4 regions of the Pseudoxanthomonas sp. LjRoot206 genome follow, and region 3 is predicted to be linked to each of the others. Evidence: predicted binding sites of a transcription regulator. Region 3 holds the regulator's gene; each other region holds the start of a gene.
What was found. Region 3 encodes FliA, which starts transcription of late flagellar genes. Its sites were predicted from a motif close to TAAAGTTTNNCNNNCNNNGGCCGATAA; they were not measured.
Positions count from the first base shown of each region.

Region 1: a site for FliA is predicted at 5,201-5,227, ahead of AC04MD_RS17550 (flagellin). Genes of this name have one in related genera too.
Region 2: a site for FliA is predicted at 4,628-4,654, ahead of AC04MD_RS15605 (methyl-accepting chemotaxis protein). Genes of this name have one in related genera too.
Region 4: a site for FliA is predicted at 5,276-5,302, ahead of AC04MD_RS15640 (methyl-accepting chemotaxis protein). Genes of this name have one in related genera too.

Region 1 is NZ_JBGFFI010000006.1:79-7,789, reverse strand. Features, by position in the region: gene AC04MD_RS17590 (SDR family oxidoreductase) at 1-329, opposite strand, end outside; gene AC04MD_RS17585 (acyl-CoA-binding protein) at 481-738, shown strand; gene AC04MD_RS17580 (TetR/AcrR family transcriptional regulator) at 739-1,365, shown strand; gene AC04MD_RS17575 (helix-turn-helix transcriptional regulator) at 1,486-2,439, opposite strand; gene AC04MD_RS17570 (GFA family protein) at 2,527-2,934, shown strand; gene AC04MD_RS17565 (phasin family protein) at 3,003-3,416, opposite strand; gene AC04MD_RS17560 (hypothetical protein) at 3,582-4,436, shown strand; gene AC04MD_RS17555 (hypothetical protein) at 4,420-4,980, shown strand; gene AC04MD_RS17550 (flagellin) at 5,321-6,532, shown strand; gene AC04MD_RS17545 (flagellin) at 6,614-7,711, shown strand, end outside.
Region 2 is NZ_JBGFFI010000005.1:30,464-38,174, reverse strand. Features, by position in the region: gene AC04MD_RS15610 (EAL domain-containing protein) at 1-2,147, opposite strand, end outside; gene AC04MD_RS15605 (methyl-accepting chemotaxis protein) at 2,312-4,567, opposite strand; gene AC04MD_RS15600 (chemotaxis protein CheW) at 4,779-5,267, opposite strand; gene AC04MD_RS15595 (methyl-accepting chemotaxis protein) at 5,366-7,711, opposite strand, start outside.
Region 3 is NZ_JBGFFI010000009.1:2,017-9,727, reverse strand. Features, by position in the region: gene flhB (flagellar biosynthesis protein FlhB) at 1-754, shown strand, start outside; gene flhA (flagellar biosynthesis protein FlhA) at 751-2,835, shown strand; gene flhF (flagellar biosynthesis protein FlhF) at 3,005-4,684, shown strand; gene AC04MD_RS19775 (MinD/ParA family protein) at 4,674-5,552, shown strand; gene AC04MD_RS19770 (RNA polymerase sigma factor FliA) at 5,549-6,301, shown strand; gene AC04MD_RS19765 (chemotaxis response regulator CheY) at 6,498-6,878, shown strand; gene AC04MD_RS19760 (protein phosphatase CheZ) at 6,878-7,495, shown strand; gene AC04MD_RS19755 (hypothetical protein) at 7,533-7,673, shown strand; gene AC04MD_RS19750 (chemotaxis protein CheA) at 7,700-7,711, shown strand, end outside.
Region 4 is NZ_JBGFFI010000005.1:42,022-49,732, reverse strand. Features, by position in the region: gene AC04MD_RS15660 (ATP-binding protein) at 45-1,196, shown strand; gene AC04MD_RS15655 (GIY-YIG nuclease family protein) at 1,320-1,586, opposite strand; gene AC04MD_RS15650 (EAL domain-containing protein) at 1,579-3,294, opposite strand; gene AC04MD_RS15645 (sensor histidine kinase) at 3,291-3,920, opposite strand; gene AC04MD_RS15640 (methyl-accepting chemotaxis protein) at 4,056-5,246, opposite strand; gene AC04MD_RS15635 (protein-glutamate methylesterase/protein-glutamine glutaminase) at 5,527-6,594, opposite strand; gene cheD (chemoreceptor glutamine deamidase CheD) at 6,594-7,196, opposite strand; gene AC04MD_RS15625 (CheR family methyltransferase) at 7,193-7,711, opposite strand, start outside.

The DNA of each region.
Region 1 (7,711 bases), on a different contig from region 3:
AGCGCATGCTGGGTGCCGTCGATGTTCGCGGCCTGCTGCGACTCGCGGCTGGCGGTCAGGTCGTAGATGGCGGCCAGATGAAAGAAATGCTTCACCTTGCCGGTGAGCGCGCGCAGCTGGGCGGGTGTCAGCCCGCACTTGGGCTTGGTCATGTCGCCCTGCACCACGGACACGCGCTTCATGTCCCAGCCGGCTTTCTTGGCGATGGCGTCGAATTTCTTCTGCGAGTCCTTGCGGACCAGCACGTGGACCGTCCCGCTGCGCTTGAGGAGGTTACCGACCAGGTAGCGGCCAATGAATCCCGTGGCGCCCGTGACGAAATAGCTCATGACGACCCAATCCTCGATTTTCGTGGGCCAGCCCCTCCGACCGCCCTGCGGGCTAACTTGCCAGAGCCGCCCACGTTCGACAATCCCGTCACGGATTGACCGTCCCCACCGCCCGTGGTGTGATGGCCACGATCACTGGGAGGGATCATCCATGGCAGATCTGAAGAGCGCGTTCGAGCAGGCATCCAAGGACATCCAGACGCTGACCGAGCGCCCGGACAACGACACGCTGCTGCGGCTGTACGGCCTGTACAAGCAAGGATCGGAGGGCGACGTGAAGGGCGACAAGCCCGGCTTCTTCGATTTCGTCGGCACCGCCAAGTACGAGGCGTGGGCCAAGCTGAAGGGCACGGCGCCGGAAGACGCGCAGAAGAAGTACGTGGACCTGGTGAAGAAGCTCACCACGTAAGTGGCGCGCGACACCCGCCAGCGCATCCTCGACGCCGCCCTGGCGATGTTCAACACGCAGGGCGAGCCGCACGTCACCACCAACCACATCGCCGACGAGCTGGAAATCAGCCCGGGCAACCTGTACTACCACTTCCGCAACAAGGACGACATCATCGAGCAGCTCTTCGCCCGCTACGAAGAGCGCATGGATGCCGCGCTGACGCCGCCGACCGACCGGCTGCCGGGACTGGAGGACATCTGGCTGCAGCTGCACCTGGTGTTCGAATGCATCTGGGACTACCGCTTCCTGTACCGCGACCTGGTCGAGATCCTCAGCCGCAACCGCCGCCTGCGGCTGCGCTTCGCCCGCATCCTCAAGCGCGCCGACGACAGCGCACATGCGGTGATGCGCGGCATGGGCCACGCCGGCGTGATGCGCGCGTCCGCTGCCGAACTCGCCGCCACCGCCACCAATGTCCTGGTGATTTCCACCTTCTGGCTGAACTACGCCGCCACCCGCGGCGAGAAGGACGAACAGGCCGCGATCCGCCAGGGCATCGTGCAGGTGATGATGCTGGTGGCACCGTTCCTGCGCGATGCCGAGCGCGTGCACCTGAACACGTTGACGCAGGCGTATACCGAGTAGCCTGCGCCGCATGTGCAGGAGGGGCTTCAGCCCCGACGCTTTATCCCCAGACTCCAGCGAACAGGCCTGCAAGCGTCGGGGCTGAAGCCCCGCCTACATCGGCCTAGGCAATGCGATGGATCAGGCGGCGGCCAGCGCCGCGCCCAGGCGGGTCGACGCCGCGCGCAGTTCGGGCAGCAGTCCGCGATCGTCGACGATCTCGAAGTCCGGGCCGATCAGCGCCATCAGTGCGAGCAGCGCATCGATCGATTCGGCCCCCAACTCGAGCATGCAGTGGTGCGCGTCGCCGGCCTCGAGGATGCCGCACCATGTCGGTACACGCGTGGCCTGCTCTTCGATGGAGCCCGGCAGCCGCAGGCGGATCTGGTAGCGGGTGAAGGGCTGGGTGATCGACTTGGCCACGTAGTCCGCCACGTCGCCGGGGAACTCGCGCGGCGGGAACTGCGTGCCGGTGTCGTGCAGCGACTGGACGCGGTCGACCCGGAACGTGCGCCAGTCCTCGCGCTTCAGGTCCCACGCGACCAGGTACCAGCGGCTGCCGGTGTGCACCAGGCGCAGGGGTTCGATCAGGCGCTCGGTGGCGCGCTGGCTGCGGTCGCGGTAATGCATGCGCAGGCGGAAGCCGTCGCGGCAGGCGGCGGCGATGCGCAGCAGCAGGTCCACGTCGGAGGTCGGCACGCCGCCGGCCAGCGACAAGGTGACCGAGTACAGCGCGCTGGCGCGCTTGCGCAGCCGCGCCGGCAACCACTGGTCGAGCTTGGACAGCAGGCGCAGCGCCGTGTCCTCCATCCGTCCCACGCTGGCCGCCGCGGTGCGCAGGGCCACGGCGACCGCAACGGCCTCGTCGTCCTCCAGCAGCACCGGCGGCATCGCCGAGCCGGACCCGAGCCGGTAGCCGCCTCCCAGTCCCGGCGAGGCGTCGATCGGATAGCCCAGCTCGCGCAGGCGCTCGACGTCGCGGCGGAGGGTGCGGCGGTCGACTTCCAGTCGCTGGCTCAGCTCGGCGCCGGTCCAGTGGCGACGGGACTGCATCAACGACAGCAGGCGGAGCAGGCGATTGGAGGTGCTGAGCATGGGGCCAGTATGCACGCCTATTGAGGACTGATGCTGTCCTCGATCACCGCGACAATGGCACCCCACATCCCATCAGGAATGCGCCAGATGACCGTCCAGACCTACCAGGGCAGTTGCCACTGCGGTGCCGTGCGCTACGACGTCGACCTCGACCTGGGCGCCGGCAGTGGCCGCTGCAACTGCTCGATCTGCACCAAGACCCGCTATTGGGGGATGGTGGTGAAGCCCGACGCGTTCCGCCTGCTGCAGGGCGAAGACGCCCTCACCCGCTATCCCTTCGGCAGCGGCGTGGCGGAACACCTGTTCTGCAGGCACTGCGGCGTGAAGTCCTTCGGCCGCGGCGAGCTGGAGGTGCTGGGCGGGCGCTATTACTCGGTGAACCTGTCCTGCCTGGACGATGTGGAGCCTGCCCTGCTGGCGGAGATCCCGATCCGCTACGCCAACGGGCGCGACAACGACTGGTTCTCCGAGCCCGCGGTCACCCGCCACCTTTAAACAAGTCGCCATGAAAGAACGCCCCGGCATGCCGGGGCGTTCCTGTTCTCGGCGCTTGTCGCCAGCGGTCAGGCGCGACTGCGGCGTGCCGGGCGCTTCGTCGCGGCCTTGCGCGGCGTGGAGGCCGCACGCGTGCGCTTGGCGGCCGGCTTCTTGCGGGTGCGGGCCGCCGGCTTGCGGGCAGGCTTCTTCAGGCCGAGCTTGGCCAGCACGGGCTGCAGGCGGGCTTCGACGTCGGCACTGAAGCGCTCCACGCTGGCTTCGCCTTGCTCGCGGACGTCCGCCAGGCGCCCCAGCACATCGCGCTGAGCCTGACCGGCCAGGGCTTCCGCCTGCTGGCGTGCTGCCTGCAGGCGATCGCCGGCATCGGCGACGGCGGCAATGGCTTCGCGGCGGGCGACCGCGATCACGCCGAGTCCGGCGAGCCAGACGTGGCGCAGGGTGGGTTCGGGGGTCTTGCGGGAGGTCTTCTTGGCGGCCATGGGGGCGATCCACATGCCGACCGCGATGGCCGGCTTCCATGACGGGATGCTGTCCGGCCTGCGTCGAGCAATCACACTATTGGCCGTTGAGGCGATGGATTGCGTAGGGGTTGCCTGCGGACCGCGTTCGCGGCGATGCTCGCCGCACCTTGGGAGGGATGACCGATGGCAGCTAAATCTTCGAAGTGGGCTCCGTTTCCTCACGACGCCAAGGCGTACGCCTATGCCGGCGATGCGCTGAAGAAGGCCTGGCCCGCACTGCATGCCGGCGACCAGGAACCCTATCCGGACGAAAAACGCGCCAAGGCGTTGATCGCCGCCGCCGGCAAGGCCGCCAAGGGCATCGAGGCGGCGGACCTTGCGCAGCGGCTGCAGGACGCCTGGCGCGCGTTCCACCACGGCGACTTCCAGGCCGCCTACGAAGCCGGCGATGCCCTCGGGCCGCTGGGCGCCTCGGTCGCGGTGAAGGCCATGGGCATCCACGCCACCTATCTGGTGGAGGACGAGGCCGAACAGCTGAAGCGCTTCGAGCAGGCCGCCAAGCTGGCCGAGGCCGCGATCAAGGTGCTGCCCGACGAAGCCAACAGCCACTACCGGCATGCGTTCGCGCTCGGCCGCTACAGCCAGGGCCTGAGCATCGCCAAGGCGCTCAAGCAGGGCATCGCCGGCAAGGTCCGCGCCGCGCTGGACGCGACGCTGGAGCGCGAGCCCAAGCATGCCGAAGCGCATACCGCGCTGGCGCTCTATCACGCCGAGATCATCGACAAGATCGGCGCGATGATCGGCGGCCTGACCTACGGCGCCAAGGCCGGCGAAGCCGAATCGCACATCAAGACCGCGCTCAAGCTGACGCCGGACTCGCCCATCGCGCACGTCGAGTACGCCAACGTGCTGCTGCTCCTGCATGGCGACAAGAAGGAAGACACGGCCGCCGCCTCGTTCGAGAAAGCCGGCAAGCTGAAACCGCGCGACGCCATGGAAGCGCTGGATGCCGCCCACGCGAATGCGCAGATCGAGTAAGACGCTGCCGATGGTGCTGGCCGCCTGGCTGGCCGGCACGGCAGTCCTGTCGTCCGCGCAGTCGGTTCGTACCGTGCCACCGCCCGTCCCCGATGGACCGACGGATACGCTGATCGACGCCCTCGCCTGTCGCACGGCTGCTGCCGACCTGCGCGGCCTGCTGCCGCGACTGCGGCGCGAGCGTCCCACCGAATTCACCCAGACCGAACGCCAGTACAGCGCGCCGGCGATGGACCTCTATCGCCTCGCCGAACCCGCGACGGCATGGGGACACCAAAGCGATGCGGTCGTCATCACCGACAACCGCGTGCTGTTGCTGGTGGACAGCCCGATCGAACAGGCCACCGCGCAACTCGAACGTGCGCTGGAAGAAAGCAAGGACGCTCCGCTGTCCGGCGCACTCGACGATGCGCACGCGCTGGTGGTGTATCCCGGCGAACATCCCGGCCTGCAGGGACGCACCCTGGTCGGTTGCGAATACCGCATACCCGATCTCTCGCTGCTCGACGATCCCGACGACGCCTGGCGAAAACCCGCCCGCTGATCGCCGCCGTGCGCGCCCTGCGCATGTGATGCCACGACTGCTTTCATCGCGCCACGTGCGGTGGCGCCCTGCGCGTTCCCAGGCCCTACCCAGCGGACGCGGCGCGCTTAACGGCACCCGCCGACCCTTCTTTAGGGCCGCCATCACGCTTTTCGCATCCCGCTGAAACCCCTTGCCAGCAAGGGTTTCGGTGCCCTAGCACATTTTTTTCAGCATGCCCTAAAGGTTTTTTTGGCAGCGCCGTTATTCATTTCGCAACACGAAGACGACTAGCCCAACAAAACAAACCGGCAGCGTCTTTTCCCTTCAACGCCGTGAATCCAAATAAGAGGAGACGAACATGGCACAGGTAATCAACACCAACACGATGTCGCTCAACGCTCAGCGCAACCTGAGCACCAGCGGCGCCTCTCTGGCCACCACCATCCAGCGCCTGTCGTCGGGCCTGCGCATCAACAGTGCGAAGGACGACGCCGCCGGTCTGGCCATTTCCGAACGCTTCAGCACCCAGATCCGCGGCCTCGACGTCGCCGTGCGCAATGCCAACGACGGCATCTCGCTGGCCCAGGTCGCCGAAGGCTCGCTGACCGAGATCGGCAACAACCTGCAGCGCATCCGCGAACTGGCCGTGCAGTCCTCCAACGCCAGCAACTCCGCGTCCGACCGCGCCGCACTGAATGCCGAAGTCAAGCAGCTGACCTCCGAAATCGACCGCGTCGCCAAGCAGGCCGACTTCAACGGCACCAAGCTGCTGGACGGCTCGTTCACCAGCCAGCTGTTCCAGGTCGGCGCCAACGCTGGCCAGGCCATCGCCATCGACAAGGTGGTCGACGCCCGCGCGCAGACGCTGGGCGGCGTGACCTTCGCCAACCTCTACACCGGCACTGCGCTGGGCACGGATGCGGCCGCGGCCGACACCACGTTCTCGCAGTTGCAGGTCACCGTCACCCCGACCGGCGGCACCGCGACCACGGTCGACATCGGCGCCTTCGAAGTGAAGGCCGGCCAGTCGATCACCCAGGGCGCGGCCGCTGCGCTGAACGCCCGACTGGGCGAGACCGGCGTGTACGCCGAGGTCAAGGCGGGCGTCATCAACCTGACCGGCATCAAGGGTGGCCAGGAGTTCGCCCTCGCCTTCGGCGGCCCCGTCGTCGCCGGCGCCACCGTCTCGACGGCCGCCAACCTGGGCCTGACCGAAACCAGCACCAACGGTGGCGATCTGGCGGCGGCCGGCTCGTTCGTCCAGTCGCTGGACATCACCACCTTCGCCGGCGCGCAGCGCGCCCTGGAAGTGGTGGACAAGGCCCTGACCTCGGTCAACGGCGCCCGCGCCGACCTGGGTGCCATCCAGAACCGCTTCACCTCGGTGGTCGCGAACCTGCAGACCAGCTCCGAGAACCTGGCCGCCTCGCGCAGCCGCATCCGCGACACCGACTTCGCCAAGGAAACCGCCGAACTGACCCGCACCCAGATCCTGCAGCAGGCCGGTACGGCCATGCTGGCCCAGGCCAACCAGGTGCCGCAGAACGTGATGTCCCTGCTGCGGAACTAACCCTTTGACGTCCCGGGTTGCACGGCCGGGCAGCGTTGACCACTCCACCCCCCGTGCGACACACGCCTAAGGAAAACTCTCATGGCACAGGTAATCAACACCAACACGATGTCGTTGAATGCTCAGCGTAACCTGAGCACCAGCGGCGCCTCGCTGGCCACGACCATCCAGCGTCTGTCGTCGGGTCTCCGCATCAACAGCGCCAAGGACGACGCGGCCGGTCTGGCCATCTCCGAACGCTTCAGCACGCAGATCCGCGGCCTGGACGTCGCCGTCCGCAACGCGAACGACGGCATCTCGCTGGCACAGGTCGCCGAAGGCTCGCTGACCGAAATCGGCAACAACCTGCAGCGCATCCGTGAGCTGTCGGTGCAGTCGGCCAACGCGACGAACTCCTCGTCCGACCGCGCCGCGCTGAACGCCGAAGTCAAGCAGCTGACCGCCGAAATCGACCGCGTCGCCAAGCAGTCCGAGTTCAACGGCACCAAGCTGCTGGACGGTTCGTTCTCCAGCCAGCTGTTCCAGGTCGGCGCCAACGCCGGCCAGGCCATCGCCATCGACAAGACCGTCGATGCGAAGGCGAACGCCCTGGGCGGCGCCCAGTTCGCCACCGGCACGATCGCGGCGGTGACCGGCACGGACAACACCGACCAGGTGGTGGCCGCGTTCACCATCACGGACAGCAAGGGCACGGCGGTCAGCTTCGACGCCTTGACCGTGAAGAGCGTCGGCCTGGCCGCCGCCAACGCCAGCGAAACCGGCAAGCAGTTGGCCGCGCACATCAACAGCAAGGTCGGTGAGACCGGTGTCTATGCTGAAGCCAACGCTGCGGGCGCCGTCACCCTGACCTCGGTCAAGGACAGCGTCAACAGCAGCGGTGCGTTCACCGCGTTCGCCACCACCGCGGCCGGCTACACCGCCGGTGCCGCCCCGACCAGGCAGTACGCCAGCAATCTGGACATCAGCTCGGTCAAGGGTGCGCAGCAGGCGCTGGAGATCGTCGACAAGGCGCTGACCTCGGTCAACGGCGCGCGTGCCGACCTGGGTGCGGTGCAGAACCGCTTCACCTCGGTGGTCGCCAACCTGCAGACCAGCTCCGAGAACCTGGCCGCCTCGCGCAGCCGCATCCGCGATACCGACTTCGCCAAGGAAACCGCCGAACTGACCCGCACCCAGATC
Region 2 (7,711 bases), on a different contig from region 3:
TCGTCCAGCAGGTCGGAGATCTGCAGCGACAGCTGCGGATCGCGGAAGTTGATCGCGGACACGTTGACCGACACGCGCGGGATGTCGATGCCGCGCCGGCGCCAGTCGGCCATCTGCGCACAGGCCTGGCGCAGTACCCACAGGCTGAGGTCGGCGATCAGGCCGCATTCCTCGGCGACCGGCACGAAGCGTGACGGCGGGATCACGCCGAGGTCGGCGTGGTTCCAGCGCAGCAGCGCCTCCACGCCATACAGTTCCAGCTCGTCGTTGCCGCCGACCTGCGGCTGGTAGTGCAGGTCGAGCTGGTCCAGCCGCAGCGCATCGCGCAGCGCGGTTTCCAGCGACACGCGTTCCTGCGCCAGGCGGTTCATGTCGACGCTGAAGAAGCGGAAGCCGGCGCCGCCATCGGTCTTGGCGCGGTACATGGCCATGTCGGCATGCCGCACCAGCAGATCGATGTCGCGGCCGTCGTCGGGGAACATCGCCACGCCGATGCTGGCGCTGGGATGCAGGGTCATCAGGCCGGCGGCCGTCGGCGCGGCGATCGCGCCCAGCAGGCGCTCGGCCATGCTGCCGGCCTGTTCGGTGCTGCACATCGGCAGCACCGCGACGAATTCGTCGCCGGCCTGGCGGCCGACGATGTTGATGCCGCCCAGTTCCTCGCTGAGGCGCGCGGCGACATCGCGCAGCAGGCCGTCGCCGGCGGCGTGGCCTTGCGCGTCGTTCACCCGTTTGAAGCGGTCCAGGTCGATGAACAGCACGGCGGCCGTGCTGTTGGCCTGGGCGACGTTGGCCAGCGCCTGCTCGGCCTTGGCGCTGAACATGATGCGGTTCGGCAGGCCGGTCAGGGTGTCGTAGAACGCCAGCTGGTGCACGCGCTCGTTGGTCTGCTCGCGTTCCAGCGTCAGCGAGCACAGGTGCAGGCAGGTATCGGCCAGGCGTTCGTGCAGTTCGTCCGGCCCGCGGTTCTCGCGGTAGTAGAACGACAGCGTGCCCAGCACGCGGCCGCTGCTGGACTTGATCGGGTGCGTCCAGCACGCACGCAGGCCCAGCGGCGTGGTCAGGTGGCGGGTGTTGGCGCACAGCGGATCGCTGGCGATGTCCTTCACCAGCACGGCACGGCCGCGCCAGGCGGCCACGCCGCTGACGCCGGCGCGCGGACCGATCGGCAGTCCGTTGATCTTGCGCGCCCAGGCTTCCGGCAGGCTGGGCGAGGCGAGGGCATGCATCAGCCCCTCATTGTCGACCGTGATGATGGAGACCGTCAGTTCCGGCGCGATGTGCTCCACCTCGCGGCAGATCAGCGTCATCACGTCGGCGACGTTCCACTCGTGCACCAGCGCGTCCAGCACCTTGTTGTGCAGCACCTGGTGCATCTTGGTGCGGGTGATGTCGCTGAGCACGCTGACCAGACCGAGCAGCGAGCCGTCCTCGTCGTGGACGGGATTGATCGCGGCGGACAGCCACAGGGGGCGACCGGCCTTGGTGTACAGCAGAACCTCGGTCTGCAGGCCTTCACCGGCCGCCAGCGCGCGGCTGATGCGTTCGTCCAGCGAACCGTCGGTGTGCGGACCGGACAGCAGGTCCGCCGGCTTGATGCCGCGCAGCTCCTCCAGCCGGTAGCCCAGCATGCGGGTGAAACCGCTGTTGACGTAGACGACCTCGCGGTCGGCCGAGCTGATGAAGATCGCGTTGTCGCTGCTGTCGACGACGATGGACAGCTGGCGCAACCGCGCCAGTTGCCGCTGCTGGTCGCTGGTGTCGCGGACGAACGCCGTATGGAAGACGTGTTCGCCGACCACCACCTTCGACATCGATACCGAGCATGCGCTCTCGCTGCCGTCCTGGCGCAGCAGCGTGGCGTCGCGGTGGCTGCCCATCAGAGTGGCCAGGGTCGCGTCGGCGGCGCCGCCAGCCTGCGCGTCCGCCAGCAGGCGGGTGAACGGCAGGCCGTGGACGTCTTCTCGGCGGCACCGCCACAGCGCTTCCGCCGCCGGATTGAACAGCACCACGCGATGGCGGCTGTCGATGACGAACGCGGCGTCGACGGACTGCTCCAGCACGTGCCAGAGGCTGTCCTGCGCCGGTTCGACCGGCGCCTGCGCATCGCGAAGCGGCGTCAGCGCATTCAGCGTGCGGCGCAGCATGCAGCCTCCTTGCGGTGCACGCGCATCGGGTGGCTGGCGTCGTCGTGGGCGGTGGGTGCGACGGTCATCGGGGGCGTGGGAGGAGGGCCTTCTGGTGACGTATCGGCCGCGATCGGGATTACTTGAACGCGGTCACGGGGTGGGTGCCAAACGGGTCCGGATCCTCAGAACTCCTGCCAGTCACCGTCGGCCAGGACCGGGTCAGGCGTGCGTGCGGCCGGCTTGCGGGCCGTGGCCTTGGCCTTGGTGGCCGGCTTGGGCGTGACCACGGCCGCAGCAGCGATTGCCTTGCGCACCGGCGCACTGGCCGTCGCCTGCAGCTTGAACACCGACACCGACGCGGTCAGTGCCTGCGCCTGTTCTTCCATCGAACGGGCGGCGGCGGTGGCTTCCTCCACCAGCGCGGCGTTCTGCTGGGTGGTTTCGTCCATCTGGGTGATGGTCTGGTTGACCTGCTCGATGCCGGCGCTCTGTTCCTGCGAAGCGGCGGAAATCTCGGCCATGATGTCGGTCACGCGCTGCACCGACGCCACGATCTCGGCCATCGTCGCGCCGGCCTGGTGCACCAGCGCCGAGCCGTCGGCGACCTTGTCCACCGAATTCTCGATCAGGCCCTTGATCTCCTTGGCCGCGTTCGCGCTGCGCTGGGCCAGCGTGCGCACTTCCGAGGCGACCACGGCGAAGCCGCGACCCTGTTCGCCGGCACGCGCGGCTTCCACCGCAGCGTTGAGCGCCAGGATGTTGGTCTGGAAGGCGATGCCGTCGATGACCGAGATGATCTCGGCGATCTTCTTCGACGACTGTTCGATGTCGGTCATCGTGGTGACGACCTTGCCGACCACGTCGCCGCCCTGCGAGGCGACCGAGGCCGCGCCGATGGCGAGCTGGTTGGCCTGGCGGGCGGACTCGGCGTTCTGGCGCACGGTGGAGGTCAGTTCCTCCATCGAGGCCGCGGTCTCTTCCAGGTTGGCGGCCTGCTGCTCGGTGCGGCGCGACAGGTCGTGATTACCGGAGGCAATCTCGCCGGCGGCGGTGTTGATGGAGCCGGAGGCGTCCTGGATGCGGCGGACGATGTCGGTCAGCTGCGCCACGGTGGCATTGGCGTCGTCGCGCATGGTGGCGAACACGCCATGGAAATCGCCGTCCATGCGATTGGTGAGGTCGCCATCGGCGATCGCCCGCAGCAGTGCGGAGAGCTGTGCGAGGTTGCGGTCGCTGGTCGCCATCATCGCGTTGAGGCCCCGCACCATCTGCAGGAAGTCGTGGCGGAAGCCGGCCTCGTCGCCGCGCACGCTGAAGTCGCCGGCCGCTGCGGCCTGCGCCAGGTGTTTGATCTCGCCATTGATGGCCAGCAGGCTCTGCTTGGCCGCGTCCATCGCCTCGTGCAGGAACGCGCGGCTGCCCGGCAGCCGGCGTGCGTCCCGGCTCAGGTCGCCGTCGGCATAGCGTTGCAGGATGCCGATGGCATCGCGGAACGCGTCCAGGTGTTCGAACATCATCGTATTGATGCCGCCCGCCAGTTCGCCGTAGATGCCCGGGAAGTCCTCCGGCATGCGGTGGCCGATGTCCTCGGCGGCATGCAGGCGGATCATGTCGCGCGTCTCGTGCGAGAAGCGCTCCAGCATGTGCACCATCTCGTCAGTGGCCTTGAGCATCTGGCCGACTTCGTCGCCGCCATGGTGTCCGGTGCGCACGCTCAGGTCGCCGCGGGAGACGCCCGTGATCGCGCGCAGGGCGCGCGCGACCGGTTCCAGCACGGACTGGCCGATGACCCAGCTGACCGCCATGCTCAGCAGCACCAGCAAGCCGCCTACCAGGGTCATGATGAAGGTGAACTGCAACGCCTGCGCCTGGGTGTCGTCGAGGTAGACGCCGGTGCCGATCACCCAGCCCCAGGGCTGGTAGAGCGCGGCGTAGGAGGTCTTCGGCACGGGATCTTCTTCGCCGGCCTTGGCCCAGCTGTAGTCCACGTGGCCGCCGCCGGCCTTCGCGACACGCACGAACTCGGGGAAGATGCGCTTGCCGTCTGGGCTCAGCACATCGTCCAGCGGCTTGCCGACCAGGTCGGGGCGCGTCGGGTGCATCAGCATGATCGGCGCTTCGTCGGTGACGAAGAAGTAGTCCACCCCCTTGTTGGCCTGCATCGTGGCCAGCGTGGCGAGGGCGCGTGCCTTCGCATCGGCTTCGTCCAGCGTGCCGGCCTTGGCCTGCTGCGCATAACCCTCGATCACGCCCATCGCCATCTCGGTCTGTGCCTGGAGTCCGTCCTGTCGCGTGGCGTTGAGATCCAGGTACTGCATGCGCGCAGCGATGACGGCGAGCGCGACGACACCGACCGCGACCAGGACGGTCTGGATCATGAAGCGGCGCTTCAGCGGCAGGGAGGACAGCGGGGCAGCGATCTTGGCGATGAACGACATGGCGGTCTCGGACGACAGGGGTGAGGCGCGGGAATGGACGGGCGGTGCGTCCTCTCTCCGTTATCGGCCGACGCACCAGGAATTTCAGTGATCCGACACCCCGGGTGGCGATGCGCCATGCCCTGCGGCGTGACGGAAAACGCGAAGACCGCGGGCCTCGCGGTCCGCGGTCTCCGGGGAACATCACGGTGCCGGCATGGCCGGCGGAGGATCAGGCGGCGACCTGTTCCGGCAGCGGCTGGCCGAGGTCGGCGCTGTCGATCAGGGTCTCGATGTCGAGCAGGATCAGCATGCGCTCGTCCACCGTGCCGATGCCCGAGATGAAGCGGGTGTCGACGCTGGCGCCGAATTCGGGGGTGGGGCGGATCTGCTCGGCGTTAAGCGCCAGCACGTCCGACACGCTGTCCACGACGATGCCGACCACGCGGTCTTCCACGTTCAGGACGATCATCACGGTGAAGGCGTCGTAGCGGGCTTCCTTCAGGCGCAGTTTCAGGCGCAGGTCGATCACCGGCACGATGGTGCCGCGCAGGTTGATCACGCCCTTGATGTAGTCCGGCGCATCCGGCAGGCGGGTGACCGAATCGTAGCCGCGGATTTCCTGGACCTTCAGGATGTCCACGCCGTAGTGCTCGTCTCCCAGGGTGAAGCTGAGGAACTCGTCGGCGCTCGCCGCAGCCTGGGTCTTCTTGTCGCTCATTGGTAGGGCTCCTGTGGCAGCCGGTAAGGATGTCGGGGTTCCCGGGGCGGAACCGGTCAAGGCCTAGATCGGCCCCGGGCGGGGTTTCTTTAGCGGGGTCAGCAGGCGTGCGGTTCGGACACGCGCGGAGCGCCGCCGGCGGCGATGCGGGTGACGCGCTCCTGCACCAGCCGCGCCACGCTGCCATGGCCATCCAGCCGGAAGGTCGAGACGGCATCGGCCAACGCCTGCGCCTGCTCTTCCATCGAACGGGCGGCGGCGGTGGCTTCCTCCACCAGCGCGGCGTTCTGCTGGGTGGTTTCGTCCATCTGGGTGATGGTCTGGTTGACCTGCTCGATGCCGGCGCTCTGTTCCTGCGAGGCGGCGGAGATCTCGGCCATGATGTCGGTCACGCGCTGCACCGACGCCACGATCTCGGCCATGGTCGCGCCGGCCTGGTGCACCAGCGCCGAGCCGTCGGCGACCTTGTCCACCGAATTCTCGATCAGGCCCTTGATCTCCTTGGCCGCATTGGCCGAGCGCTGGGCCAGCGTGCGCACTTCGGAGGCAACGACCGCAAAGCCACGGCCCTGTTCGCCGGCACGCGCGGCTTCCACTGCGGCGTTGAGCGCCAGGATGTTGGTCTGGAAGGCGATGCCGTCGATGACCGAGATGATCTCGGCGATCTTCTTCGACGACTGTTCGATGTCGGTCATCGTGGTGACGACCTTGCCGACCACGTCGCCGCCCTGCGAGGCGACCGAGGCCGCACCGATGGCGAGCTGGTTGGCCTGGCGAGCCGATTCGGCGTTCTGGCGCACGGTGGAGGTCAGTTCCTCCATCGAGGCGGCGGTCTCTTCCAGGTTGGCGGCCTGCTGCTCGGTGCGGCGCGAGAGGTCGTTGTTGCCGGCGGCGATTTCGCCGGCGGCGGTATTGATGGAGCCGGAGGCGTCCTGGATGCGACCGACGATGTCGGTCAGCTGCGCCACCGTGGCGTTGGCGTCGTCGCGCATCCTGGCGAACACGCCATGGAAATCGCCGTCCATCCGCGCGGTCAGGTCGCCCTTGGACAGCGCCTGCAGCACGCCGGAGACGGCGTCCACGCTGCCGGCGATCGTCCCCAGCAAGCCGTTGACCTGTTGGGAGAGCCCCAGCAGGAAGCCCTGCTTGCCGGTCTCGGCGATGCGGCCGGTCAGGTCGCCCTGCACGGCAGCCTGCACGATGCGGGTCACCTCCTGTTCGACCATCACCTCGTTGGTGCGATCGGCCCACTCCACCACGTATCCGATGCGCTGACCCTCGCCATCGGTGACCGGGCTGATGATCAGCTGCATGATGCGGCCGCCCACGCTGATCTGCGCGCGGTGCGTGCCCTGCAGCTGCGCGAGCATGCGCGCCTGGTGCTCGGGCTTCTTGTAGAAGATGTCGATGCTGCTGCCCACCACGGTACGCACGTCGAAGGCGGGCAGGTCGCGGCGCAGGTCCTGTTCGACGTCGGCCAGCATCTTCATCAGCGGCTGGTTGGCGTAGACGATGGTGCGGTCGGCGTCGGCGATCATCACGTTGGTGGTGACGTCTTCCAGGGCGGTGCGGATACGCAGGCTTTCCTTCGCCACCACGGCGTCGCGTTCGATGCGCTCGCGCAGGTTGGCCTGCATGCTGCGCATGGCCTTCATCAGCGTGCCGATCTCGTCGCCGCCGCTGGCGTCGATCTCGCTGTCGAGCTTGCCGCGGGCGATGTCGTCGGCCACGCGCACGGCGCCGGCCAGCGGCTTCGCGACCTGGCGGCGCAGCAGCCAGAACACCGCGCCGCAGAGCAGGGCAGCGCCCAGCGCACCGACCGCCACCACCGTCCACAGCACGGCGCGGGCCTCCTGCATCAGGACCGCGCGCGGCACGACCACGCCGAGCGCGAAGCGCTCCTGCGCGTCGCCGATCTGCAGCGGCACATAGGCCTCCATCACGGCGTCGCCGGCGGCATTGGTGGCTTCGCGGAACACCGGTTCGCCGCTGGCGATCCGCTTGATCACCTCGGCGGCCTGGTCGCCCGCATAGGGCTTGCCGACCGAGGCGGCGTCCTGGTCGGCGATGACCACGCCGGCCGGCGTCAGCAGGCGCACGAAGCCCGCGCCCATCGGCGTCAGTTTGGCGATGCGCTCCTGCAGCGACTGCAGGGCGAAGTCGACGGTCATGACGCCGAGGTAGCGGTCGCCATCCAGCACCGGCGTGGACAGCGTCGTCATCAGCACGTCCTTGCCGGCGATCTGGTAGACGTAAGGCTCGGCGACCACGGCGCGCTTGAGTTCGCGCGGCCGCAGGTACCAGTCGCCGGCGCCAGCCACTTCGTAATCGCGCAGGGCTTCCTGCAGCGGGGTGCCGTCGCTCCACGCCCAGTAGCTCATGAAGCGGCCGGTGTCGTCGTGGCCTTCGGCGCCGACGAAGTCCGCATCCTTGCCGTCGAACGC
Region 3 (7,711 bases):
CAAGCGCCTGAACCCCGCCTCCGGCCTCAAGCGCCTGTACGGCGCCGAGAGCGTGGCCGAACTGCTCAAATCCCTGCTGCGCGTGGCCCTGATCGGCGGCGCGGCGGTGATCTGCCTGAAGCTGGGCCTGAATCCGTTGCGCGAGCTGCTGACCATGCCGCTGGAGCAGGCGGTGCGCAGCGGCCTGAAGTTCACCAGCACCCTGCTGCTGGCGACCACCGGAGGGCTGATCCTGCTCGCCGCCATCGATGCCCCGTACCAGAAGTGGAACTGGCTGCGGAAGCTGAAGATGACCCGCGAAGAGCTGCGCAAGGAGATGAAGGAGAGCGAGGGCAGCCCGGAGGTGAAGGGCCGCATCCGCCAGATGCAGCACCAGATGTCGCAGCGCCGGATGATGGAAGACGTGCCGAAGGCCGACGTGATCGTGGTCAACCCGACCCACTACGCCGTGGCGCTGAAGTACCAGGCCGGCCAGATGGGCGCCCCCACCGTGGTCGCCAAGGGCGTGGACGAGCTGGCCCTGCGCATCCGCGAGGTCGCCGACGCCCATCGCATCGCCATCGTCTCCGCGCCGCCTTTGGCACGCGCCTTGTATCGCGAAGGTCAGCTTGGCCGGGAGATACCCGTGAGACTGTACGCCGCCGTCGCCCAGATCCTGTCCTACGTGTACCAGCTGCGTGCCTGGCGCGTGGGCGAGGCCCCCCTGCCCGACCTGCCGTCCCTCGACGTGGATGAGCACGGAGGCAAGGCATGAGTGCGCAACCGGCCGGCGGCCTGCGCTGGATGGACATGCTGAAGAACGGCCTGGGCGCGCCGCTGGTGGTACTGGCGCTGCTGGCCATGATCGTGGTGCCGCTGGCACCGCCGGTGCTGGACGCGCTCTTCAGCTTCAACATCGCCATTTCGCTGGTGGTGCTGCTGGCGGTGATCTACGTGAAGCGCCCGCTGGACTTCACGATCTTCCCGATCATCCTGCTGATGACCACCATGCTGCGGCTGGCGCTGAACGTGGCGTCCACCCGCGTGATCCTGCTCAACGGCCAGGACGGCCATGACGCTGCCGGCAAGGTCATCGCCGCGTTCGGCGAATTCGTGGTGGGCGGCAATTACGCCGTCGGCATCGTGGTGTTCGCCATCCTGACCATCATCAACTTCGTGGTCATCACCAAGGGCGCGGGCCGCATCGCCGAAGTGTCGGCCCGCTTCATCCTGGACGCGATGCCCGGCAAGCAGATGGCCATCGACGCCGACCTCAACGCCGGCGTGCTGACCCGCGAGGAAGCCAAGGCGCGCCGCGAGGAAGTCCGCGCGGAAGCCGACTTCTACGGCTCGATGGACGGTGCCAACAAGTTCATCCGCGGCGACGCCATCGCCGGGATCCTGATCCTGTTCATCAACCTCATCGGCGGATTCGCCGTGGGCATGTTCCAGCACGGCATGCCGGCGGCCGAGGCGGCCTCGACCTATACGCTCCTGTCGATCGGCGACGGCCTGGTCGCCCAGCTGCCCGCCCTGCTGGTGTCGTCGGCGGTGGCCATGCTGGTCACCCGCGCCTCGCGCTCGGAAGACATGGGCCAGGCCGTCATGGGCCAGGCCTTCGGCCAGCACAAGGCGCTGGCGGTGGCCGCCGGCGTGCTGGGCCTGGTCGGGCTGGTGCCCGGCATGCCCAACGTCGCCTTTTTGACGCTGGCCGCCGGCATCGGCTACCTGGCCTGGAAGATGTGGAAGCGGACCCAGGAGGGGCCCGAGGCCGCCGCCGGCGACGTGCCTGCACTGACCGGCCCGGGCGCGGCGCCCGACCGCAATGCCGAACTGACCTGGGACGAGCTGCGCCCGGTCGATCCGCTGGGCCTGGAGGTCGGTTACCGGCTGATCCCGCTGGTCGACAAGAATCAGGGCGGCGAACTGATGTCGCGCATCAAGGCGGTGCGCCGCAAGCTGACCCAGGACCTCGGCTTCCTGGTGCCGCCGGTGCATATCCGCGACAACCTGGAGCTGCCGTCCAACGGCTACCGCCTGCTGGTGCACGGCGTGCCGGTCGCGTCGGCGGAGATCCACCCCGACCGCGAACTCGCGCTCGACCCGGGCGGCGCCTTCGGCACCATCGACGGCATTCCCGGCAAGGATCCGGCGTTCGGCCTGGACGCGGTGTGGATCCAGTCGCACCAGAAGGCCACCGCCGAATCGCTGGGCTATACCGTGGTCGATCCGGCCACGGTGATGGCCACCCACCTCTCGCACCTGGTGCGCGAACACGCGCCGGAACTGCTGGGCCACGAGGAAGTGCAGCAGCTGCTGGCGCAGCTGGGCCGCAGCGCGCCGAAGCTGGTCGAGGACCTCACCCCGAAGGCGCTGCCGCTGGCCACCGTGGTGCGCGTGCTGCAGAACCTGCTGATCGAGCGCGTGCCGATCCGCCAACTGCGCCGCATCGCCGAGTCGCTGGTCGAGTTCGCCCCGCAGAACACCGATCCGGCCGCGCTCACCGCCGCCGTGCGCACCTCGCTGGGCCGTTTCATCGTGCAGGAGATCTCCGGGATGGCGCCGGAACTGCCCGTCTATACCTTGGCGCCGAATCTGGAACGCGTCTTGCAGGACAGCACCCAGGGAACCGGCGCGGCGCTGGAACCGGGACTGGCGGAACGCCTGCACCAGAGCCTCGCCGACGTGGTGACCAAGCAGGAATCCCGCAGCGAGCCTGCGGTGGTGCTGGTACCGGGAACGGTCCGCGCCGCCCTCGCCCGCCTGGTCCGCCACAGCGTCCCCTCGCTGTCGGTGCTGGCCTACAGCGAGGTTCCCGAGGACAAGCGGTTGAAGCTGGTCGGCACGATCAGTTGAAAGCCGGGATTGGGGAATGGGGATTCGGGATTCGCCACAAGCGGCTCCCTGTTATCGGAGAGCGATCGAATGAAAACGACAACTCGAATCCATCTGCATCGCCGAAAACGATGCTCTGCTCCTGCTCCTGCGAATGCCGAATCCCCAATCCCGAATCCCGGCTCCTGACATGAAAATCAAACGCTTCGTTGCTCCCGACATGCGCACCGCCTTCGCGATGGTGCGGCAGGAACACGGTCCGGACGCGGTGATCCTGTCCAACCGCGTCACCGAGGACGGCGTGGAAATCGTCGCCGCCAGCAATTACGACGAAGCGCTGGTGAAGCACACCCTGGACGCGATGCGCCCGGCCACGCCCGCCGCTCCGTTGCATCCGCTGCTCGACCCTGCGCCGCAGGGACCGGCCGCGAACGCGCCGACCCTGTCGCCCGCCGAAGCCGCCGCCAGCTACTTCTCCCGTCGCCAGTCGGCCGCGCCCGCCGCTCCGGCCGCACCGCGTGCCGAGACGACGAAGCCTGTCGCCCCCGCGCCTGCTCCGGTCGCCGCGATCGCACCGATCGTGGCGCCGCGCGCACCGGCCGCCGAGACTCCGGCGCCGGTCGTGCGCGACCTCGCGCCGCTGCTGATCGAACCCGAATCCTTCGCCGCCAAGCTGGCTGCCTGCCTCCCCGCCGCGCCCGCCAACGAACCGGTCGCCGCGATCGAGCCCATCGCGCCGCCGCGCCGTCCGGTCGCACCGCGCGTCGAGGCCGACGACACCCTGGACCTGGACACGCTGCTGCCGTCCATTGCGCCGCCGGTGTCGCTGCCCGACCCGGAGCCGGCACCTGTCGCGGCCCTGCACGCCAGCCGCATCACCGCGGCCACCCCCGCGCCGGTACCCGCTGCCGTCACCGTGCCGACGCTGACCGTCGTCACCGACGATGCCGCGCAGGCCCGCGAAAGCGACGAACAACTGGTGCAGATGCGCGGCGAACTGTCCGCCATGCGCGAGATGATCGAGCGCGAGATGCACCGCCTCACCGACGAGCGCCTGCGCGGCTCGCCGGTGCGCATGCAGGCGATGGAGCTGATGGAAGACTACGGCTTCGACGCCGGCATCACCCGCGACATCGCCCTGCAGATCCCCGCCGACACCGAACTGCACCGCGGCCGCGGCCTGATGCTGGGCCTGCTGTCGAAGAAGCTGCCGGTGCTCGACACCGACCTGCTGGACACCGGCGGCGTCATCGCCCTGGTCGGTCCCACCGGTGCCGGCAAGACCACGACCATCGCCAAGCTGGCGGCCTGCTTCGCGCAGCGCCACAACGCCCGCGACGTGGCGCTGGTCACCACCGACACCGTGCGCGTCGGCGGCCGCGAACAGCTGCACGGCTACGGTCGCCAGCTCGGCATCGCCGTGCACGAGGCCGACAGCGCGCAGACCCTGGCGCTGGTGCTGGAACGCCTGCGCGACTACAAGCTGGTGCTGATCGACACCGCCGGCCTCGGCCAGCGCGACCGCAACCTGGTCGGCCAGCTCAACTGGCTGCGCGCCTCCGGCCAGGTCAAGACCCTGCTGTGCCTGCCGGCCAATTCGCACTTCTCCGACCTGGACGAAGTGGTCCGCCGCTTCAGCACCGTGCAGCCGCAAGGCGTGGTGCTCACCAAGCTGGACGAGACCGGCCGCCTGGGCAGCGCACTGAGCGTGGTCGTCGACCACCAGTTGCCGATGACCTGGGTGACCGACGGCCAGCGCGTCCCCGACGACCTCCACCGCGCCAACAGCGCCCACCTCGTGCTGCGGCTGGACCAGCTGCGCCGCGAAGCCGATGAACCCTGCTCGACCGAGGCCACCCATGTCGCCTGATCACCCGCTGCAGACCAACCCCCGCAGCACCCCGCCGTTGCCCGGCGCCTTCCATCCCGTGCGTGTCGTCGCCGTCACCGGCGGCAAGGGCGGCGTGGGCAAGACCAATGTGTCGGTCAACCTCGCCGTGTCGCTGGCCGAAATGGGCAAGCGCACGCTGCTGATGGACGCCGACCTCGGCCTGGCCAACGTCGACGTACTGCTCGGCCTGTCGCCCAAGTTCACCCTGGCCGACCTGATCGCCGGCCGTTGTGGGCTGGAAGACGTACTGCTGGAAGGTCCCGAAGGCGTGCTGGTGGTACCGGCCTCGTCGGGTTTCCGCCACATGGCCGAACTGACGCCGGCCGAGCATGTCGGCCTGGTCAACGTGTTCTCCGAACTGCAGCGCGCCCTCGACTTCATGGTGGTCGATACGGCCGCCGGCATCAGCGACAGCGTGCTGACCTTCTGCCAGGCCGCGCAGGACACCGTGGTGGTGGTCTGCGACGAACCGGCCTCGATCACCGACGCCTACGCACTGATCAAGGTACTGGCGCGCGAACGCGGCCTGGACCGTGTCCACGTCGTCGCGAACATGGTCCGCGACCCCAACGAGGGCCGCAAGCTGTACGAAAAGCTCGCCCGCGTCTGCGAACGTTTCCTCGGCGATGTCGCCCTGCACTACCTGGGCGCCGTACCGCAGGACGACTGGCTGCGCCGTGCGGTGCAGCGCCAGCAGCCAGTGGTGAAGGCCTACCCGGGCAGCCCGTCCGCCCGCGCCATCACCGATATCGCCCGCACCACCGCGCGTTGGCAGCCGCCGGTCGGCGCGCGCGGCAACGTGGAGTTCTTCGTCGAACGCCTGATCCAGCGCGGGGTGGCCGCATGAACACCGCCGCCGCCCAGTACCGCGCCGTCCAGCGCGGCAATGCCAACGACTTCGTCACCCAGCACGCCGACCTGGTGCGCCGCATCGCCCACCACCTGGCGGCTCGGCTGCCGGCCAGCGTGGAGATCGACGACCTGGTGCAGGCCGGCATGATCGGCCTGCTGGAAGCCTCGCGCAGCTACGACGCCGAACAGGGCGCCTCGTTCGAGACCTACGCCTCGATCCGCATCCGCGGCTCGATGATCGACGAGATCCGTCGCGGCGACTGGGTACCGCGCTCGGTCCACCGCCGCGCCCGCCAGGCCGCGGCCACCGTGCGCGAGATCGAGCAGCGCACCGGCCGTGCCGCCATCGCCACCGAAGTGGCGAGCGCGATGGAGATGCCGTTGCCCGAATACCTGCGCCTGATGGAAGACGCCGCGCGCGGCCAGGTGTTGAGTCTGGAATCGCACATCGACGACCACGGCGAGCCCAACACCACGCGCACCGGCGGTCCGTCGCCGCAGCAGAACCTGGAGCGCAGCGAGTTCCGCCAGCAACTGGTCAAGTGCATCGGCCAGCTGCCCGAACGCGAGCAGCTGGTGCTGTCGATGTACTACGAACAGGAACTCAACCTGAAGGAAATCGGCGCGGTGCTCGGCGTGAGCGAATCCCGCGTCTGCCAGATCCACGGCCAGGCGATGGTGCGCCTGCGTGGACGCCTGCAGGTCTTCGAGAAGGCCGATGCGGGACTGGAAGACGACGAGTGACCCAGGCAACCCCATGACCCTGTAGGAGCGCCCTGGGGCGCGATGCGTTTCGGTCGATGCGAGCAAAAGCATCGCGCCCGAGGGCGCTCCTACAAGAGCAGCTTTAGCGTTCGCCTAAATCTTTCCCGCCCCCGGCCGATATCCCCACCAGTCCCACCGTCCACGCAACACCGGAGCACCCGTGACCAACAAGAACATGCGCATCCTCATCGTGGATGACTTCTCCACGATGCGCCGCATCATCAAGAACCTGCTCAACGACCTGGGCTACACGAACACGGCCGAGGCCGACGACGGCAACACCGCGCTGGTCGCGCTGGCCCAGGGCAGCTTCGATTTCGTGGTCACCGACTGGAACATGCCCGGCATGACCGGCATCGAACTGCTCAAGTCGATCCGCGCCGACGACCGCTTCAAGACCCTGCCGGTGCTGATGGTGACCGCCGAGGCCAAGCGCGAGCAGATCATCGAAGCCGCGCAGAACGGCGTGAACGGCTACATCATCAAGCCGTTCACGGCGCAGACGCTGGAAGAGAAGCTCGGAAAGATCTTCGAACGCCTGGGAGCGGCCGCCTGATGAACGCCGTCGCCGACGCCACCGGCGCCCGTGCGGCGCTGGTGGAAAAACTGCAGACCGCGCTCGATGCCCTGGAACAGGGCGACGAAGCCGGCTGGCGCCGCGAACTGGACGCCATCGCCGCCTGGCGCACGCAGCCGATGATGCAGGGCCTGGGTCGCCTGGCCCGCGAGCTGGCGCAGACGCTGGGCGAACTGCCGCCGACCGACGCCGGCGAACTCGACGATGCCTGCTCCCGCCTCGACCATGTGGTCGAGATGACCGAACAGGCCAGCCACAAGACGCTGGACCTGGCCGAACAGTGCCGCGGCTACGCCACGCGGCTGAAAGCCACCGACCTGTCGGCCGACCAGGCCGCACTGGTCGACAGCATCGGCAAGGGGCTGTCCGAGATGGCGCTGGCGCAGAGCTACCAGGACCTGACGGGCCAGATCATCCGTCGCGTGGCCGGCATCGTGCGCCGCGTGCACGAGGGTTTCGGCGCGCTCGGCCTGCCGCCGCCGGAAAAAAAGCAGGACAAGGGTTCAGAACTCGCCGGCCCGGCCGTTGCTGGTCTTGACCGCAATGCGTTTTCGCAGGACGACGCCGACGACCTGCTGTCCGGCCTGGGGTTGTAGCCCCGGGGGACGCGCGCTGCGGAACCGGAGACCCGTCATGTCCGCTGCTGCCCGCCGTTCCCGCCACCCCGTCGTCCTGCTGTTCGTGGGATTGCTGCTGGTCTGCGATGTCGTGGTGGGGCGCTTCCTGCGCCGCCGCCACGCCCACGCGATGCGCCTGCTCGATTCCTCCCGCTGATCGCCTGCCCGGTAACCGACCCGCCCATGTCCGCCGTC
Region 4 (7,711 bases), on a different contig from region 3:
ACGACATCCCGAGCTTCGCCGACCTGAAGGCGCTGGCCGAACTGATGGACGATGGGTACCTGCTGTGCCGGGGCGATGCGCGCCCGTTGCACGCCAACGCCGCCGCGCGCGCGCTGGTCAACGACGAGGCCGATGCGCTCGGCGCGCTGTCGCGGCTGCTGCCGGCCGATGCGATCCGCACCGCGCGCGAGACCGGCCGCTGGAATGCCGACCTGACGCTCGACGATGGCCTGGTGCTGCAGGTGCGCGCCTACTTCCACGACAGCCCCGGCGGCGGTCATTGCATGGTCGTCTTCCACGACGTCAGCGAGGCGCATGCGCGCCAGCAGGAACTGCAGCGCCGCCATGCGCAGCTGCGCCAGACGCTGGTGCGCCTGGCCGGTGCGCAGGAACAGCTGGTGCAGTCCGAGAAGATGGCGTCCATCGGCCAGCTGGCCGCCGGCGTCGCGCACGAGATCAACAATCCGATCGGCTACGTGCATTCCAACCTCGGCTCGCTGCAGGAATACCTGCACAGCCTGTTCTCGCTGATCGAGGTCTACGAGCGCGCGCTGCGCCTGCCGGACCCGAAGGCGATGCTGCCCGAGATCGAAGACCTGCGCGCGCGTTCCGACATCGACTTCATCACCGGCGACCTGCCGCAGCTGATGTCCGAATCGCGCGAGGGCATCGAGCGGGTCACCGCGATCGTGCGCAACCTGAAGGACTTCTCGTACTCGGGCCGCGACGACAGCTGGAAATCCGCCGACCTGCACGCCGGTCTGGATTCCACCATCAACATCATCTGGAACGAGCTGAAGTACAAGGTCACGCTGGAGAAGCACTACGGCAAGCTGCCGCTGGTGCAGTGCCGACCGTCGGAGTTGAACCAGGTGTTCATGAACATCCTGCTCAACGCCAGCCACGCCATCGACGAACGCGGCACGATCACGGTCAGCACCGGCGTGGAAGGCGAGGAGGTCTGGGTCGAGGTCCAGGACAGCGGCCACGGCATTCCCGACGAGATCCTGCAGCGCATCTTCGATCCGTTCTTCACCACCAAGCCGGTCGGCAGCGGCACCGGGCTGGGCCTGTCGATCTCCTACGGCATCGTCAAGAAGCACAACGGCCGCATCGAAGCGCGCAACGTGCCCGGTGCTGGCGCCTGCTTCCGCATCACCCTGCCGATCCGCCAGCCGGCCGCCGACGCGGCGTGAGTGATTCTGATCGCTGATGTTCGTCGTCCCAGCGCACGCTGGGACCCATGTTGATGTTTTTCGCCGTGCAACAGTCAGGCAAGATCAAGATGGATTCCGGCGTTCGCCGGAATGACGGCGTAACTATTCGAAAAACGCCAGCTTCTTCGCCCGCGGCAACCGCTTCAGCTCCGCCTCTGCGCGCGACGCCGCGCTGCGGTCCGGATAACTGCGGCTGGCCAGCACGCGCACCGGCGGGTTCGCGCGCGTGTACTTCGCGCCGGTGCCGGCGACATGCGCGGCATAGCGCGCCTCCAGACGGTTGGTGATGCCGGCGTAGAAGCTGCCGCTGCGGCATTCGAGCAGGTACAGGCACCAACCTGCCGGCGTCGGCGCTCCGCTGTCAGGCATGCGCGCGGTGGTGCGGCTGGTTCTCGTAGGTGGTGAAGGCCTGGCGGATGTGTTCGCGCAGGTCGTCGTCGTTCCACGGCTTGGTCAGGAAGCGGTAGATCTCGCCGCGGTTGATCGCCTCGGTCACCGTGGCCAGGTCGGTGTAGCCGGACAGCACCAGGCGCACCGTGTCCGGGTACAGCAGGCGCACGCGGCCGAGGAACTCGGTGCCGCTCATGTCCGACATGCGCTGGTCGGACAGGATGACCTGCACATCGTTGGTGGCCAGCAGTTCGAAAGCATCGGTGACGTTGCTGGCGGCGAGGATGCGGTAGCCGTCGCGGCGGAACAGGCGTACCAGCGATCGCAGGATGTTCTCTTCGTCATCCAGCAGCAGCAGCGTGCGGTCGGGCTTGGTGGCGGCGAACGCGTCGGCACGCAGGTAGCGGCGGCGCAACACGGCGCCGGCGTCCTCGGCCGACATCGGCTCGCCGAACAGATGGCCCTGGAACATGTCGCACTGGTTGCGGCGCAGGAAGCCCAACTGCATGTCGGTCTCCACGCCATGTGCGATGACCTTCATGCCCAGCTGGTGGCCCATCGCGATGATGGCGCAGGTGATGGCGACCTCGCGGTTGCCGGACGGCACGCCCTTCACGAAATTGCGGTCGATCTTGATCTTGTCCACCGAGAAGCGCACCAGCGAATCCAGGTTGGAATCGCCCATGCCGAAATCGTCCAGCGTCAGCCGCACACCCTCGCGGTGCAGCTGCGCCAGCGTGCGGTGGACCAGGTTCATGTCCTTGGCCAGCGCGTTCTGGCGGACTTCCAGCACCACCATCTGCGGCGGGATGCCGGCTTCCTGCATCGCCTCCAGCACTTCGGACACGAAGCTGGGGCGCAGCAGCTGCAGGGTGGAGACGTTGACCGCGATCTCGAAGTCGTCGAAGCCCCAGTCGCGCCAGACGCGCGCCTGCTTGAAGGCGTTGCGCAGCACCCAGTCGCCGATCTGCACGATGACGCCGAGCTTCTCTGCCACGTGCATGAAGCGTTCCGGCACCAGCAGGCCCAGCGCGGGCGAGTACCAGCGCAGCAGCGTCTCCATGCCGATGACGCGGCCGTCGTGCGCATTGATCTGCGGCTGGTAGAACAGGCGCAGTTCGTTGTGGTGGATGGCGTTGACGATCTGCCGCGCGATGATGCTGTCGCTGCGCGCGGTGATCGCGGCGCCGCGCCGGTACAGGCGCACCAGGTTCATGCCCTCGTGCTTGGCCTGTTCCATCGCGCTTTCCGCGCATTGCAGCAGGCCCGACGCGGTGTCGGCATGCTCCGGGCACAATGCCACGCCAAGCGTGCCGGTCAGGAACAGGGTGTACGGCAGCACCGTCATCGGCAGTTCGATCTGCTCGCGCAGCTGGTCGCCGAAGCGCTCCGGCGGCAGCGTGCCCGGTACGCGCGGTACCGCCACGATGAATTCGTCGCTGCCGTGGCGCCAGGCGCGCGCGTCCGGACCCAGTGCCTGCTGCAGGCGGTCGCTGAGGATGGCCAGCGCTTCGTCGCCGACTTCCACGCCCATGTTCTCGTTGATCGAGCGGAAGTGGTCGATGTCCAGGTACAGCAGCATCAACGGCGTGCCGTCGTTGGTGGCGGACTCGACCATGCGTTGCAGGTCGGGTTCGCCGGCACCGAGGCGCGGCAGGCGGGGCAGGTGGGCGTGCTCGGAATTCACGCGGGATCGGCGGGGGTGGCGGGCAGGGGCCCATAGGGTAGGCGAAGTCGCCAATGCGTGCCCGTCATGGCGTCGAGCCTGCCGTCCACCATGGCGGCCAGCGCCTGCAGCAAGGGCAGGTCCGCGCAGTCGATGTCGGCATCCGATTGCAGGTCGAGGGTCGTCGCGCCCGTTGCGTCCTCGTCCCCTGCGAGCATCAGGACCAGCGCGTTGTGCGCCCGCGAGGCGGTGCGCATCACGGTCTGCGCGATGCGGAACGCGACCAGTGCGCGGTCCGTCGCCAGCGGATGCGGCAACCCGGCCAGTGCGATGCCAGCACCAGGAAACAGTCGCTCGTGTTCGGCACGCAGGGCGGCATCCAGGCCGATCGAGTCCAGTTGCGGCGGATGCAGCGTCGCATGCAGGTCGCGCACGAGCGCGACCGCTTCGTCGCTCGCGCGGATGATCTCCTGCAGGTCTTCCCGGCGGATCTCCGGATCGTCCTCGGACTGCACCAGGTGCGCGCCCATGCGGATCGCCGACAGCGACTGCCCGACCTGGTTGTGCAGGGCGCGACCGACGCGATGGCGGTCGGCTTCCTGCAGGCGGAACAGCTGCAACAGCAGGTCTGGAGGCGTCGTCGGCATGGGCGGCGTAGAGACGGGTACGGTCGCAGTATGCCAGCCGGGCCACGGCGTGATGGCGCGACGTCGTCCCGAACGGACACGGGGCGGCCATCGCTGGCCGCCCCGTGTCGTCGTTCCTGCGTTGCCGTCGCGCGATCAGAACAGCTCGACGGTACCCGCACCCATGTTCTGCTGCGCGACCGGCTTGTGCGGCGGGCGCTCCCACTCGGTGCGCTGGTCGCGCAGGCGGTTGCCGATCAGGCGCAGCGCGCTGAGCAGTTCGTTGTCGGTGGCGCCGCCGGAGCGGTGCAGCAGTTCCTGCAGGGCCAGCGCTTCCTTGTTGATCGCGGTCAGGCGGTCCAGGTGGGTCTGCGCGCTGCCCAGCGACTGGGTGGCGATGTCCTCGAACTGCAGCGAGCGGACCGCCTCGGCGACGCTGGCGTCGATGGCGTGGCCGCAGACCGAGACCTCGCGCATGCCGTCGCCCAGCGAGGCGTTGATCGCCGCGACCTGGTTCAGCATGCCGGCCGCTTCGCTGCGCGCTTCCCGCGAGCGGTCGAGGTCGCGCGAGGCCATGTTCGACACGGTGTCGCGCACCTTGGCGATCGATTCCTTGGAGCTGTGGGCCAGCTTGCGGATCTGCTCGTTGAAGGCGGTGGAGCGCTCGGACAGGTTGCGCACCTCGTCGGCCACCACCGCGAACCCGCGACCGGCTTCGCCGGCACGCGCGGCTTCGATGGCCGCGTTCAGCGCCAGCAGGTTGGTCTGGTCGGCGATCGACTTGACGTCTTCCAGCAGCGAGAAGATGCCGTCCAGGTGCTGCGCCATGTCGTCGATGTGGTGCACGGTGGTGCCGCTCTGGCCGGCCACCTGCTCCAGCGCTTCGACCAACTGCTCCATGCGCTGGCTGGCGTTCTGGGCGAAGCGCGCCACGTCCACGCCGGCACGGTCGCCGTCGCCGTTGCGATCGATGATGCGGGAGATCGCCGCGCTCTGTTCGCGCGACTTGCGGTTCATCGCGTCGAAGCTGCCACCCAGGTTGTTGACGGCCTCGCGGATCAGCTCGCGGGCACGGTCGATCTCACCACGCGAGCCTTCGATCTCGTTGTTGACGAAGCGGCGCAGTTCGGTGAGCAGGGCATCCTGCTCACGCACGACGCTGGCGTGCTCGGGGGAAATCTGATGCGAGTTCACGACGGTCAGCCAGGCGAAGATCAGCCAGGCCAGGGTCAGTGATGTCAGCAGCGCCCATTGCAGGGCGTTGGGCCAGTCGAAACCGACCGACACCGGGAACAGCACGGTCAGGATGAGGGGTGCCGCCAGACGAACCAGGATGCGCGAATACATGGGTGCTCTCTGCTGAAGCTCACTGATGAGTATCGGCCGTGGGGAACGGCTCTTTAGGCGGGAAATCCGGCGGTTTTGCGGTGGCCGGCGATCTGTGACCGGCGTTGCGGCTTGTGGTAGGAGCGACGTCAGTCGCGACCGCGCCATGCAGGGGTCATGGGCTGCATGGGGTGAGATGTCCGCCCGTGACCGCTTCTCCTATGCACCGGACATCGGTGAGCCGGTAGGCGTGCGGTCGCGACTTACGTCGCTCCTACAGTCGCTTCCGCAGGATCGGTGCTCAGGCGATCGCCGCCGCCAGGTCGAGCAGGCGCTGGGCGATGCGTTCCAGCGGCAGGGCTTCCTTGGCCGCGCCCAGGCGCATGGCGGCGCCGGGCATGCCCCAGACCACGCTGGTCGCTTCGTCCTGCACCAGCGTGGGCGCGCCGGCCCGGCTCATCTCCAGCAGGCCCCGCGCGCCGTCGTCGCCCATGCCGGTGAGGATGGCGCCGACCGCGTTGCCGCCGGCGCTCTGCGCGACCGAGCGGAACAGCACGTCGACCGCCGGCTTGTGGCGGTTCACCGCCGGGCCGTCGTCGATGCGGGCCCGCCAGCGCGCGCCGTCGCGGATGATCCGCATGTGCTGGCCGCCGGGCGGCAGGTAGGCATGGCCGGGCAGGATGGCCTCGCCATCGCTGGCCTCGCGCACGGCCATGGCCGAGTGGCGGTCCAGCCGTTCGGCGAAAGCGCGGCTGAAACCGGCGGGAATATGCTGGGTCAGCACGATCGCGGGTGCGTCGGCGGGCATCTGCTCCAGCACCACGCGCAGGGCTTCGGTGCCGCCGGCGGAGGCGCCGATGGCGATCAGCCGGTCGGTGGTGCGGAAGCGCAGGGCGGGCGGCGCGGGCAGGGCCGTGTCCAGGCCGACGCGCGGCGCACCCGTACGCGCCAGCGGGCGCACGCGCGCTTTCGCCGCCGTCTTGACCTTGGCGACGATTTCATCGGAATACGCCTGCAAGCCGCTGGCGACATCGAGCTTGGGCTTGGAGACGAAGTCCACCGCCCCCAGCGCCAGCGCCTGCAGCGTGGTGTCGGCGCCGCGCTCGGTCAGCGAGGAGATCATCACCACCGGCATCGGCCGCAGCCGCATGACGTTCTCCAGGAACGCCAGGCCGTCCATGCGCGGCATCTCCACGTCCAGCGTCATCACGTCGGGATTCAGGCGCTTGATCTTGTCGCGCGCCAGCAGCGGATCGGCGGCGGAACCGACGACCTCGATGCCGGGGTCGCGCGACAGGATTTCGGTCAGGATCTGGCGCACCACCGCCGAGTCGTCGACGATCAGCACACGGCAAGGGGTCGTACTCATCAGAACAGCTCCACGCCGCCGGTGACGGGGGCCTTGGACAGGCGGGCGCGGGCCGCGGACTCGGCGGCCAGCACTTCGGCATCGTGGGCGTGCGGCAGGCGCTGCACGACCGCGCGGCCGGTTTCGGGGAAGTACCAGACCTTGCGCGGATGGATGCCGCGCAGGTCCTCGGCCACCACCGGGATGCGCTCGGCCTCCAGGTAGCGGCGGACGAACTCGGCGTTGCGCGTACCGACGGGATTGCTGGTGAAGCCCTTCAGCACGTTGGCGCCGCCGAACACCTTGGCCTGCAGCCGGCTGCGCGCGGCGCCGCGCTTGAGCAGGTCGTTGATCAGCAGCTCCATCGCGTAGCTGCCGTAGCGCGCGGGCGCACCGTCGCCGACGTTGCCGTCGGGCAGCAGGAAGTGGTTCATGCCGCCCAGTTTCAGCAGCGGGTCGCGGATGCAGGCGGCCACGCACGAGCCCAGCACGGTGACCAGCGCGGTGTGGTCGTCCACCACCAGGTATTGCGTGGGCAGCAGCTTGGCCGCTTCGGTCTTGAAGCGGATGTCGTGGTAGCGCAGCACGCTGCCATCGGCGAAGGCGGCCGCGGCGGCGCTCATGCGGTGCCCTTGGCGCGGCGGTACAGCGTGCGGCCGCAGGGCTGGATGATGTCCGCCGCGTGCAGGTAGTTTTCCGAGTGACCGGTGTACAGCATGCCGTCGTCGGCCAGGTGCGGCACCAGGCGGGTGAGGATGCCGCGCTGGGTCGGCTTGTCGAAATAGATCATCACGTTGCGGCAGAACATCGCCACGAACGGGCCGGCCACCTCGTAGCGCGGCGCCAGCAGGTTGAGCGGGCGGAACTCCATCAGCTGGCGCAGCGCCGGGTGCACGCGGCACTTGCCCTCGTTGGGCCCGCTGCCGCGCTGGAAATAGCGGCGCTTCAGGGCGTCGTCCAGGCCGGCGATGCGCTCGACCGGGTACACGCCGCGCTCGCCGGTGGCCAGCACCTGCGTGTCGACGTCGGTGGCCAGGATGCGCACCGGCGGGGTCAGCGTGCCGTACGCCTCGCACGCGGAGATGGCGATCGAATAGGGTTCCTCGCCGGTGGACGCGGCGCAGGACCAGATCTTCAG